DNA from 4 places in the Rhodococcus sp. NPDC057297 genome. Region 2 is predicted to be linked to each of the others. Evidence: predicted binding sites of a transcription regulator. Region 2 holds the regulator's gene; each other region holds the start of a gene.
The links. The regulator LexA, encoded in region 2, represses DNA repair genes until DNA is damaged. The targets are predictions, from matches to a motif close to CGAACANNTGTTCG.

Region 1 (3,352 bases), on a different contig from region 2:
TGCTGCGCCTTCCACGCCACCGGACTCGACGGACATCTGGGCCAATTTCCGCTCGCGAATGCGCTGCAATCGCACGAGCTGGGTGCCCAGTTCCTCGGCGGTGTCGATGTCGGCGGTACCACTCACGTCAGCTGCCACTGAAGTTCGCCGGTCGTTTCTCGAACACGGAGGTGATCGCCTCGGTAAGGTCGTTCGACGCCAGGAACGCTGCGTTCCAGGCCGCGACGTAGCGGAGACTGTCGTCGACGGCGGCGGACCGCGAATGGTCGAGGACCGTCTTGATTCCGTGTACGACGAGCGGAGGGTTGGCGGCGATCTCCGCCGCGGTCGCCCGAGCGCCTGCGAGCAACGCGTCCTGATCCTCGAAGACGTCGTTCACGAGCCCGATCTTCTCCGCACGAGCGGCGTCGATGTCCTTGCCGGTGAGCGCGAGCTCACGCAGGTGTCCGTCGCCGATGATCGCGGGTAGACGTGCAAGCGAACCCATATCCGCGACGATCGCGACCTTGACCTCTCGAACACTGAACTTGGCATCGGCACTGGCGTAGCGAATATCGGCGGCGCTGATCAGGTCGAGGCCACCGCCGATGCACCAGCCGTGCACCGCCGCGACGACGGGCTTGCGGCAGTCGGCGACAGCGTTCGAGGCCAGCTGCATGCGCTTGATGGTGTCGTGGAAGGTGGTGCGCGGACCCGCGAGCGCCTTGTCCGCCATGAGCGGCGCGAACTCCCCGCCCATGGCAGCCAGATCGAGGCCGTACGTGAAGTTCTTGCCGGATCCGGTGAGCAGAACTGCGCGCACCTCGTCGTCGGCGTCCAACTCGGCGAACAACCGCGGGCACTCGCTCCAGAAATCAGGCCCCATCGCGTTGCCCTTACCCGGCCCGAGCAGCGTCACCGACGCGATATGGTCGGAAATCTCGACCGAGAATGCGTTCCAGTTCCGTTCCGTCATGGACCCGAGAGTAACAAGCCTCGGGCAGCCCACCTCGGCTGTCGGCACAGGTCGCATCAACAGCAGTTCTTCGGTGTCGATCACGCGTTCTCGAAGGCCTTCTCATCGATAGTCGAGCCGGCTGCATCGCAGCGTCTCGACAGCATGCTCGACGCATTTTTGTCGGTGTCGTGTGCTAGCAGATCGAACTTCGAAAACGGTTGCCCCACAACCCGAAAGACCTTGCAGCCGAACAGAACGGGCGGTATATTCGAACATACGTTCCCATTAACCGGGGGGGTTCACCACATGCCACACACCACGCCCAGCAGATACGCCCGCTACCTGGGCCCACACACACCACCCACCATCGACCCAACACTCCTGACCGAACTCACCGACGCAGCCAGAGAAGAAAACAAAGCCTGCGCACGCAAAGTCGCCCACGCCGCACGCATCTGGGAAACCTGCATCGAACAAACCATCCACATCGGCGAACGCATCACCGACGCCGGCAACTACGCAGCCTCCGAAACCGCAGCCGCACTCGGCTGCTCCAAAACAGTCGCAGACACCTACTCCGACATCGGAATGGACCTGCGCCTACGCCTCCCCCACATCAAAGCAGCCTTCGACGCCGGAGACCTCGACCTACCCCGAGTACGCGCCATCCACCGCCTCACCGCCCCCTACAGCACCCCCGCCGTCGAACACGCACAAACCGACATCCTCACCGCCGCCCTACACCTGTCCCCCGGACCACTCGCCACCGAAATCAACACCATCATGCACCGCTGCGCACCCGAGGAAGCAGTACAACTACGCACAGACCTCACCCGCCTGACCGGCGTGAAATACCGCGACAAAGACATGATCGCCACCATCGAAGCCAACCTCGACGCCGCAGACGCCGCCGCCAGCTGGCAACGCATCAACGAAGTAGCCGACACCCTCTGCCCCCGCGACCCCCGCACCCGAGGACAACGCCGCGCCGCCGCCTACACCGCCCTCATGCACAGCGAAACCCACATCGCCTGCACCTGCGAACCCGACGACAACCACCCCTGCACCGCCAACCCCGAACCCCCCGACCGCCGCCGACCCCTCACCACCGTCACCATCGACATCGACATCGACACCCTCCTGCACCTCGCCGACCTCCCCGCCTACCTCGCCGACCACGGCACCATCGACGCCGACTACGCCCGACAACTAGCCCACAACAGCGACCTGCAAATCCTCATCACCGAAGCACTCGACCTCGCCCACGAACTAGGCCACATCACCAACCCCAACCCCGACAACAACAACGCCGCCGCACACGACACAGATCCCGAGCCCACACGCACACCACACCCCACCGCACACCCGACCTTCCATCCACTCGGACGCGGCCGACGACGCCGCGGACTCGACCTCCCCACACCCCCAGCCCCACACCCGACCGACACCGACACCGACACCCCGGCCGGACAGTACGAAGGCCGATACACACTCATCGCCGCACTCGAATCCGCCATCGAAACCAACCCCGCACTGGCAGTCCCGCTCTACCCCGACGGCCACGGCGGACTCACCACCCCACCACCCGGCGCACTGACCTACCGACCCGGCACCGCGCTCGCAGACCTCGTCCGACACCGCGACCGCACCTGCCGCCACCCCGGATGCGACGTCCCCGCAGCCGGCTGCGAGATCGACCACGTCATCGCCTTCGACCACCACAACCCCACCCGCGGCGGCTGGACCATCCTCACCAACCTCCACTGCCTCTGCAGATACCACCACTCCCTCAAAACCATCGGCGCCTGGACACCCACCATGCTCGCCGGAGCCGCCGAACACTGGCAATCGAACTCCGGCACCACCGCAGTCACCCTCCCCGGAAACACCTACGGAACAACCGACCTCACCGCACAATCACTCATCCCCCACATACCCCGCAAACGCAGACCCACCACCACCAACACCACCACCACCAACGCCACCAACCCAACCCACACCCCACCGACGAACGACACCGACGACCCCGCACCGTTCTGAACGGCACAGAGGCTCGGGTGGGGAGAGCTGAATGTGCCCCAGCGTGTCCCACCGTGTTACGCCGCGTTACGCCTGGGCTAAGACCCTGCTCAGGCCTGGAGTTCGTATCCTCGGCGGCTCATGATTTCTCCATGATGATGCACCAGGGACTCGGGCTCGAGACGTTCAACGATCTGCCGCGTCGCAAAGCGGTGCACGCGCTCTACGAGTGCAGCTGTTCGCACACGTGGGCATCGCGAGTCGCCGACGCGCGGCCGTACGGGTCGTACTCCGAGTTGTTCGCGCGGGCGGATGCAGAACTTGCGGAGCTGTCCGACGCAGACGTGGACTACCTGGCGTCGACGCTTCGGCCCGTCGGGCGAACATGCGCCGGAA
Region 2 (3,352 bases):
TGCGCTGGCTACGATGCGCCTGATCTGCGCACCCGTCGGCCCGCCGGTCGTGCTGGCCGCCGCGGACCGCGGACACGCCGACATGACGGCGACGCTGCATCGTCGCACGACGCTGCGACTCTGTCTGACGGGTACGGACAGCACGGCGAGTCTGCTGGTGCTGCTCCGTACGGACGGGCCGCTCGGTAGTGATGCTCATCGGAACCTCCGGTGTCGAACGAGACGTGGATTCGAACGCTATTCGATCAGGCGTTCGATGAACGCTTGTTCGAAAGTTCTATCACGCACCTCCGACAAAGTCAGTAGAAAACGCGACACGGATCGAACAGATGTTTGATCCAACAGCGATAACGGGCTAAGTTCGTGTCAGAAACCACACGTCACATCCATCCCACGCGTTCTGGTCTTCGAGCACGTTCGAGTTCCGGCACACGCACGCATCACGCAGGAGGACGCACGAATGAAAGACGAGACCTCTAGCGGGTCGAACGGCACGGGGTCGAACGGAAAGGCTGCCGGGAAGCCCGCTGTGACGAAAACTGCGGCAGCGAAAACTACGGCGACCAAAAGTACGGCCGGCAAGGCTGCTGCGGGCAAGCCTGCTGCCGTGCCGACCGCGAAGGCGTTCGAGGGCGAGGGAACGGACATCAACGCCGGACTCACCGAGCGTCAGCGCAAGGTGCTCGAGGTGATCCGGGCGTCGGTCACCGAGCGGGGCTATCCACCGAGCATCCGCGAGATCGGCGATGCCGTCGGGCTCACGTCCACATCGTCAGTGGCACACCAGCTGCGCACGCTCGAGCGCAAGGGCTTCCTCCGCCGCGACGCCAACCGTCCTCGGGCCGTCGACGTGCGGGGGCTCGACGAGGTGCAAGCGGATCACGCGGCCGCCGTCGCCGACGGTTCCGCTCCGTCCGAGGACCAGTTGCCGACGCCGACTTTCGTGCCGGTTCTCGGTCGAATCGCCGCGGGCGGACCGATCCTCGCCGAGGAAGCCGTCGAGGACGTGTTCCCACTCCCCCGCGAACTGGTGGGTCAGGGGTCGCTGTTCCTGCTGAAAGTCGTCGGCGAATCCATGATCGATGCAGCAATCTGCGACGGAGACTGGGTTGTCGTGCGTCAGCAGAGCGTCGCCGACAACGGCGACATCGTCGCGGCCATGATCGAGGGCGAAGCAACCGTCAAGACGTTCAAGCGAACCAAGGGTGATGTCTGGTTGATGCCGCACAACCCCTTGTTCGAGCCCATTCCCGGCAACGACGCAGCAATCCTGGGCAAGGTCGTCACCGTGATGCGCAAGCTCTGAGCGCGCTCGTATCACCACCTCCCCCGTACCCCCCGTACCGACACGGAGCGAACGTGACGTTCGGTCACTTGAAGTGACCGAACGTCACGTTCGCTCCGTTCGGGGGGTGCGGCGGCGCGCGCTCGGGGTTACGACGAGGTCAGAGGTCCAGTCCTCGGCCGATGATCTCCTTCATGATCTCCGTGGTGCCGCCGTAGATGGTCTGCACGCGCGAATCCATGTAGGCCTTGGCGATCGGGTATTCCTTCATGTACCCGTAACCGCCGTGCAGCTGTAGGCATCTGTCGATCAACTTGACCTGGTTCTCGGTTGTCCACCACTTCGCCATGGCAGCTTCCTGCACGGTGAGCGTGCCGGCGTTGAGAAGTTCGATGAACTTGTCGACCATGATGCGTGTCGCGGTCGTTTCCGTGGCCAGTTCGGCGAGCACGAAACGCGTGTTCTGGAACTTGCCGATGGACTTGCCGAACGCCTTGCGGTCCCGGCAGTACTGGATGGTCATGTCCAGCGCGGATTCCATGGCTGCGGCTGCGACGACAGCGATCGAGAGCCGTTCCTGCGGCAGATTCTGCATCAGGTAGATGAAGCCCATTCCCTCCTCACCGAGGAGGTTGGCTGCGGGGATTCGAACGTCGGTGAAACTGAGCTCCGCGGTGTCCTGGGCTTTCATGCCGATCTTGTCGAGGTTGCGTCCGCGCTCGAAGCCCGGCATGTCGCGTTCGACGACCAGCAAGCTGAAGCCCTGCGCACCCTTCTCCGGGTCAGTACACGCGACGACGATGACGAGGTCGGCGTTGATCCCGTTGGTGATGAAGGTCTTGGATCCGTTCAGGACCCACTCGTCGCCGTCGCGAACCGCGCGGGTCTTGATTCCCTGCAGATCACTGCCGGTACCGGGCTCGGTCATGGCGATCGCGGTGATGAGTTCGCCCGAGCAGAACCCGGGGAGCCAGCGCTGTTTCTGTTCGTCGTTCGTGAGCTCGATCAGGTAGGGAGCAACGACGTCGTTGTGGAGAGTGAACCCGATACCGCTGTATCCGCCGCGGGTGGTTTCCTCGGTGACGATGGCGTTGTACCGGAAGTCCTTGACCCCGCCGCCGCCGAACTCCTCGGGTGCTGCCGTTCCCAGGAAGCCCTGCTTACCAGCTTCCACCCAGACGTCACGATCGACGATGTTCTGCTCTTCCCAGCGCGCATGGTTGGGGGCTACGTGCTGGTCCAGAAACTTGCGGTACGACTCGCGGAAGAGGTCGTGCTCGGGTTCGAACAGGGTGCGGTCCACGGGTTACTCCTTCGAGGGTGACACTTGTCGTGCGTTCCCTCGACACTACGACCGCGCCCGACCTCGGTCGATGACCGAGCCGCGCAGGATCGGTGACCGAACTAGCGGGTAGCGAGCCTGCTGAGTGCGCGCAGAGCCGGGTAGCCGACGAGGATGCCCACCGAGCCCCATGCGATTCCGCCGAGGTCGACCGATCCGATGGTCAAGGTCAGGTCGCCGATTCCCGCGACCAGTGCGGCCGCGACGACGGTGAGGTTGACCGGGTCGGTGAAGTCGACCTTGTTGTCGGACCAGATCCGGACTCCCAGTAGGCCGATGAGTCCGTAGAGGACGAGCGTGGCGCCGCCGATGACGCCATCGGGAACCGTGAACACCAGTGCACCGAACTTCGGGGAGAACGCGAGCACGATTGCCGTGACGGCTGCGACCCAATATGCGGCTGTGGAGTACACGCGGGTGGCGGCCATGACCCCGATGTTCTCGGCGTAGGTGGTCGTGCCGGAACCTCCCGCTGCACCCGCGAGTGTCGTGGCCAGCCCGTCGGCGATGAGTGCGTCTCCGGCGAGGTCGTCCAGCGACTTCCCCGTCATCGCGGATACTGCTTTGACGTGGCCGACGTTCTCGGCGACGAGAACGATGACCACGGGCAGGGCGATCAGAACGACGGACAGCTCGAAGGTGGGTCCACGGAACTCGGGCATTCCGATCCATGAGGCGGCCTGCATGGCGTCGAGTTTCGCTGCGTCGATCTGTCCGGCCACCGC
Region 3 (3,352 bases), on a different contig from region 2:
CGAATCGGCGCCACCAACGTCTCTCAGGTTCCACTCGGCGTCGACCTCGACATGTTTCATCCGGGCCGGCGCGTCGGCGATTCCCGGTCGCCCTGGCATCGGGGCTCTGGGCGACTGCTTGTCCACTGTGGCCGATTGTCGGTGGAGAAGCGGGTGGACCGCAGCATCGATTCGGTTGCTGCGCTTCACCATTCCGGATTCGACGTCCGATTGGTGATTGCGGGCGACGGACCGAGACGCGCAGGGCTCGAACGTAGAGCCCGAGGACTCCCCATCGAGTTCCTCGGATTCGTCGACGGGCGTGAGGAACTCGCATCCCTGCTCGCGTCGGCGGATGTCGCTGTGGCGCCGGGGCCGCACGAGACGTTCGGGTTGGCCGCGCTCGAGTCACTGGCAACTGGAACCCCCGTCGTCGTATCGCGGTCGTCCGCGCTGGCCGACATCGTGACCACGGACTGCGGTGGGCGCTTCGACGACACCGCAGACGGATTGGCGACGGAGCTGTCGAGGGTGTTCGACCTACCCGCTCCAGCCCGACGGACGGCGTCGCGGGCCAGGGCGGAGCAGTTCGGCTGGCCGCTGTCGGTGGCGGGGATGCTGAGCGTGCTCGAATCCGCATGATGGCCAGGTTCGGCGTCGACACCTATCCTGGAACGCATCTATCCTGGAACCCATGGAGGCGAGGGATCTACGAGTGTCCGACGCAGAGAAGGAGCATGTGGGTCAGCTCCTGCAGCGCGCAGTAGGGCAGGGCATGCTGTCGCTGGGCGAATTCACCGAGCGGATGGACACGGCGCTGGCCGCCAAGACCCGCGGTGAACTCAACTCCGTCCTCGCCGACCTACCTGGCATGCAGATCGCCGAGGAGCACCGCCCGCCCAGTCCCACCCCGTACAACGCCGGCACGGCGCCGTCCTACCAGCCGCCGACGCATTCGCCCTGGCACGGGCATGCAGGAAACGCTCACGGTGGTCCGGGTGACGTGGTGCGCGGAACGATGTCCACGGTGTCGCGCAAAGGGCCGTGGCACGTACCGCCGAAATTGTCGATCCAGAGCAAGATGTCGACGATCACGCTCGATTTCACGCAGGCAATCATGTCGACCCAGGTGGTAGAGGTGACTGTCGACGATTACTGCAGCACAATCTCTCTCGTTGTCCCCGAGGAGGCGACGGTCGACCTCAACGGCCTCGACACAGTGGGAGGCAGCGCGAACAACAAGGTCCGCACCGGCCCGCCCATCGGCCGTTTGCACGTGGTCGTGCGTGGCAAGGTTCGCTTCGGCTCCGTCACCGCCAAACACCCACTCGGAACCTCGTTCCGACGGATGTTCGGACACTGATCGCGCATCGGGGTGAATCTCAGGGTCGACCCCGATTGACGACGCCCGGACCCGGCGAAACGATGAAGCGATGCAGATCCAACAAGTGTGGCCACTACTGGCAGTCCGTACGCGGTCGTGGTTGATCGAACACAACGGTGAGCCGCTCGACCCGCATGTCGAGGCCGAACTTCTCTCCGTCGCGGGAGATTCGCCCGACCCGTCGTGGTGGGCCGGGCATTCTTCGGCGGATCAGTCGGAACTGACCGACGCCGCCGTCGACTGGATCGAGTCGGTGGCAAACGGCGAATTGGATTGATGGAAAGTAAATTTCAGGCTGTTGCTTGATCAGCTTCCTCATCCGGGTCGCCTGTGTTCGCGGACGGGCCGAAGCATCGAGCAATCTCCACCGCATGGGAACGTGTGTTCGAAAACTTGTCGGTGGGTCTGGTTATGGTGGTGTCATGCTCATGGGGGATGAGGGTTCGGGGACAGCAGTCGGTGACGGGGTAGTCGGTGACTCGGTAGTCGATGATTCGGTAGTCGGTGATTCGGTAGTCGACGGCTCGGCGGTCGAGAGCGCGGGGTCGGGGGTGACCGGTGCGGGGTCTGTGTTGCCGATCGAGGCGGCGTATCTGGCTCAGGTGGTGGCGACGTTGGAGCGTCAGGTGGAGATTCTGAGTCGGATGAACATGCGTGGTGCCAGTACGGCGGATCAGCGTGCGGTGTTGGTGCGTACCGAGGCGGTGACGCGGTCGTTGTTCGGGCAGTCGCACACCTGGTTGGCGGATCTGATGGATCTGCGTGGTCTCGACGACATCTGGGGATCGGTCCCCGACGCTCTGGCGGTGTTGCTGCGGATCTCCCGCAGGCGGGCTGGGCAGCGTATCCGTTTGGCGGAGACCCTCGGTACGCGCACAGCGATGACGGGTGAACGTCTGGCTCCGGAACTGCCCGCGACAGCTGTTGCCGCGCAGGAGGGGGTGCTCGACGAGGAGCCGCAGGAGGTGATCCGCAAGTTCTTTCGGCGTCTGGGTAGCAAAAGCGATGTCGAGACGCGGGCGAGCGCGGAGCGGCAGTTGGCGCAGCTGGCTCGGGAGCTCGGTCCGGACGAGTTCGCCGCTGCCGCGCGCCGGTTGTACGACCTGCTCGATCCGGACGGGGATCTGACCGACGAGAGCACTCTCGCCGACCGCTGCTACGTGCGGATGGGTAAACCAGGGCCCGACGGTCTACGCAAAGGCAGCTTCGTCGTCGACCCCGAAACCGGTGCCTACATGGAAGCGATCTTCGAGAAATGGGCCAAACCCGGCATGCTCGACCCCGACGACGCCTCACCCCTCACCGACCCACCCGAACCCACACCGAAGACAGACACAGTCGACACCGCTTCGACCGAACCGACACTGTTCGGCAACGGCAACGGCAACGGCAACGGCAACGGCAAAGACAGTGCCAGTGACAGCGACGAGGACGCCACCGGCAGCGGCAGTGGCAGCGGCAGCGGCAGCGGCAGTGGTGAGGGTGGGGGTGGGGGTGAAGTCGAGGGTTCCGGTGGTTCTGGTGGTTCGGAGGAGCATCCTGAGGTGGTCGAGCGGGCGCGGCGGGATCGTCGCAGTGTGGGACGTCGACAGCATGATGCGCTCAAGGCGGTCACGCGGCAGATGTTGGCGTCCGGGAAGCTCGGCAGTCACCGCGGGCTGCCGGTCACCGCGGTGATCGTCATGCAGTGGAAGGACCTGCAATCGGGTACCGGGCATGCAGTCACCGCGGCCGGGACCACCATCCGGATGCGTGATGCGATCCGAATGGCCTCCCACGCGGAGCAGTACCTCGCGCTCTTCGACGACGACGGCCGGCCTCTGCACCTGGCCCGCACCAAACGACTCGCCTCCGCTGATCAACGCATCGTGCTCATCGCCGCCGACCGCGGCTGCAGTTTCCCTGGCTGCACCCGTCCGGCGACGCGATCGCAAACCCACCACATCAAAGAATGGGCGCAGGGAGGGCACACCGACATCGGGGATCTGA
Region 4 (3,352 bases), on a different contig from region 2:
AGGGAAGGCGCGGACATCGGACCTGAGATCAGCCGAGGGGCGTGAGGCGGTAGTGCAGCCGGACAGCGGTCACGTTCCACAGTTTCAGCACGTGATCGGTCCGCAGCACCCCCTCCTCGTCGACGTAGACATGGAAGACCTCGTGGATGGGCGCTCTGGCTGCGTACCAAGCACCTTTGTCCAACACGACCGTGTAGGCGCCGTCCGCCCCGAACTTGCCCGACGGGGACGTCAGAATCAGCGAACCATGTGGACCGACAGTCGGTTTCAGGAAGACCTGCACGTTACCGTCCTCCAACGGGAAGGTGACGTGGACGCTCGGACTCGAAGCCGAGGGCAGGGTCGTGGCGCGGTAGTAACCGCTGTACATGTAGTCGCCGGTCTTCCGCAGAGTTCGCAACCAGGCTGAGCCGGCGTGCCGGCCGTCGGCGTCGACGATCTCGGTGACCTCACTGTCCACACCGTGCGCCACCGCCAGCGGCTGTACCGGAAGAGCAAGCTGCTGCACACGTTTGCCGTACATCGCTTCGATGGCCGCACCGGGTAGCCCGAAGCCCGTCGTCCACTGCGTCCACGCATCCATGCGCCACCGAGCAGTGTGCTCGTAGAACTCGCGAATGCGCGGATCGATCGCGCTCGGGTCGAACTGCGGACCGGCCAGCGCGTCGAAGCTGTGCAGCAACCCGTCCGACGAGGAACCGGGTACGACGCGCCCACCGATGCGCTCCGCCTCCTGCTGCAGCCACCTGTCCCGAACGACGCCCGGACCCGATACCGGCCCCCGCAACCACGACTGGTCGCCGTCGAGGTCGACCCGTCGGCCGACCGTCTTCCACCCCAGCCTCGACGCCTTGTCCGCCAGCGACCACGCCCCCATGCTCACCATGCACCCCAGCGTCTCACACGGGCACCTCAGGAGCGACCACTGCGACTACAGGCAGCCGGAATCAGGATCGGCTTCTACAAATCCACAGGTGCATCTGCTGACGAAACCCGCCGGGCGAATCCAGGGACAGCAGAAACACTTCTGGGGTGATACCTACCAACGATGGATACCGAACCGATGTCCACTCCGGATCGGGCCAAATACTGGTGACAGCCAACATTGCGAACCAAGTCAGCCCCGCCGGCGGGACGTTCTACCGTGCGCCCGCATCAGGCTAGGCCGTGATCGTCGGCTCGCGTGGACGCACGTCGGATAATTTCATCCGTCTATTCCTGCAGCCGCGGAGCGGTCCGAAATTCCACCCCCGAATGACGGCGATCGCCTCCGTACTCCCAGCGAATGGTCCGTTCGGGGCCATCTCGACGAGGCCTCACGCTGATTCCGCGATAGTCGTAACCGTCCTGTCTCACCTGTTCCCACTCGAAATCCACGGTCTCCCCCACGACCGCGTCAACACTGGAACCGGTGATATGAATGGACTCGTTCTCGCGCGCAGGAGGCAGCGCGATGGCCCACAGCATGCTGACGTGAACCCAGCAGCCGCCGGGAGTGTCCAGGGAGGCGAGAACGCCCCATCCTTCGTCGGCATACCACTCCCTGACAACGCCTGTACTGGTCATCGCCTCAGGTTAGCCAGGTTGCGGGAGCCATACCGGAGCAGACGACCCGACCACACCGATGTGGGGCCGAGAAAGAAGATCAAGAGAGGCATCGTCGGCCCTTGTGTTCGAACATATGTTCGATTACTCTAGGTGGCATGGCACAGCCGGGGGGCTCCACGCAGGTTCGATCCGATGCAGACAGTGCGGCATCGCGGTCACTGACGCGCCTGTCGGATGGACGGCGGGCAGAGAACCGAGCGTCGGCAGTGGTGATTCACGAGTTGCAGGATCTCTACGAGATACGACTGTGCGCAGAGATGGACGTCCATGCGCTGGGGGCCGAGCACGGCAGTGAGGAACCGAACGTCGATCGCGCCCGACACACAGTCGAATACGAAGCAGCAGTGTCCATGTCGACGACACGAACTGTTGCGCGCCAGATGATCGTTGTCGCCAACCATCTGTTCTGGCGTCTGCCGGCAATCGATGCCGCCTTCACGGCCGGGGACCTCGACTACGGCCGTGTCCGAACGGTAGTTCTGACCCTGCTCCGCGCCAGCGACGAGACTGTGTCAGCTCTGGAGGCAGACATTCTCGCCGCTGCACAGCGATGTGCTCCGAAAGCGCTGCGGGAGAACATCTGGCGCCGCTGGTTCCAATACGACCCTGACGAGGCCGCGGCTGCACAAAAAGCTGCGCTCGCCGAAGAACGATGCGCCGAGATTCGCCGCAACGACTCCGGCATCGCCACCCTGGTGTCCAAGATGAGCGTGCTCGAGGGCGCTGAATGCGACGCCCTCCTCGACGAGTACGTAGCCACCGTCTGCCCGAAAGATCCGCGAACCAAGAAAGAACTACGCGGACACGCCCTGCTTGCGTTGATCCACCGAGAAGATGCGCTCCAATGCCGTTGCGGGAGCCAGCAATGCCCGTTTCGGGGAGTCGATGCCAAGAACCCCAACCGGCGACCACACCTGCTGAACATTCACATCGACATCGAAACCCTGCTCGGACTGAACGAAGAGCCGGCAACACTGTCCGACGGCACAGTTCTGGACGCGGAAACCGTCCGACTCCTCGCCACCGACTCTCGCTGGCAGGTCCTGCTCACCGAAACCCTGACCGCCGCACGCGAACGTCGCGGCCTCGACATCGATGGCGCGACTGACGATCTCGGTAACAACGACGGTCTCGGTAACAACGACGGTCTCGGTAACAACGATGGTCTCGGTAACAACGACGATCTCGGTGACAACGACGGCCTCGGTAACAACGATGGTGGTACCGAGCCTCCTGCTACACCGAATTCCAGACCACCGGAGCAAGATTCAGTACGGCGCAGTCGGCGGAGGGCTGCTCGTGCTCGGCGGGTTGTCGCGCGTGGCCGAACACGTCCTGCAGCGCCTCTGCCGACTCCTACGCAGCGGGCGAAGGAGAACCCGCATGCGTCGGCGATCGGGGAAGAAGCAGCGCTGTCCGCGGCGATTGCTGCGTTCATGGACGCTGTTGCATTCGACCCGTCGCTCGCCGAGGGCCTGCACCCCGACGGACATGGAGGATTCTGCACGCCTCCGCCCGGAGCTCTCACCTACCGGCCGAGCGCCGCTCTGGTCGCGCTGGTTCGCGCGAGCTATCACACCTGCACGTTCCCCAACTGTGGGGTACCGGCTGCCCGTTGCGACATCGACCACATCGTTCCGTTCGATCATCGAGATCCGATGTCCGGAGGCTGGACCGTTCTCGGAAATCTGCATCCACTGTGCCCGTACCACCATCAGGCCAAGACTCTGAGACTGTGGGCGTG

Region 1: the regulator LexA is predicted to act here: its motif matches at 1,207-1,220, upstream of ACFULT_RS11505 (DUF222 domain-containing protein).
Region 3: the regulator LexA is predicted to act here: its motif matches at 1,738-1,751, upstream of ACFULT_RS03280 (DUF222 domain-containing protein).
Region 4: the regulator LexA is predicted to act here: its motif matches at 1,675-1,688, upstream of ACFULT_RS02595 (DUF222 domain-containing protein).

What each region holds. Positions count from the first base shown of each region.
Region 1 covers NZ_JBHUZE010000003.1:327,284-330,635, reverse strand. The annotation lists gene ACFULT_RS11515 (MarR family winged helix-turn-helix transcriptional regulator) at 1-126, opposite strand, end outside; gene ACFULT_RS11510 (crotonase/enoyl-CoA hydratase family protein) at 128-955, opposite strand; gene ACFULT_RS11505 (DUF222 domain-containing protein) at 1,244-2,977, shown strand; gene ACFULT_RS11500 (2-oxo-4-hydroxy-4-carboxy-5-ureidoimidazoline decarboxylase) at 3,109-3,352, shown strand, end outside.
Region 2 covers NZ_JBHUZE010000004.1:272,040-275,391, reverse strand. The annotation lists gene ACFULT_RS14730 (hypothetical protein) at 1-199, opposite strand, end outside; gene lexA (transcriptional repressor LexA) at 608-1,306, shown strand; gene ACFULT_RS14720 (acyl-CoA dehydrogenase family protein) at 1,446-2,588, opposite strand; gene ACFULT_RS14715 (uracil-xanthine permease family protein) at 2,690-3,352, opposite strand, start outside.
Region 3 covers NZ_JBHUZE010000001.1:702,820-706,171, forward strand. The annotation lists gene ACFULT_RS03265 (glycosyltransferase) at 1-621, shown strand, start outside; gene ACFULT_RS03270 (DUF1707 domain-containing protein) at 674-1,342, shown strand; gene ACFULT_RS03275 (hypothetical protein) at 1,413-1,640, shown strand; gene ACFULT_RS03280 (DUF222 domain-containing protein) at 1,786-3,352, shown strand, end outside.
Region 4 covers NZ_JBHUZE010000001.1:551,051-554,402, reverse strand. The annotation lists gene ACFULT_RS02610 (putative protein N(5)-glutamine methyltransferase) at 1-17, opposite strand, end outside; gene ACFULT_RS02605 (hypothetical protein) at 29-886, opposite strand; gene ACFULT_RS02600 (hypothetical protein) at 1,213-1,566, opposite strand; gene ACFULT_RS02595 (DUF222 domain-containing protein) at 1,704-3,352, shown strand, end outside.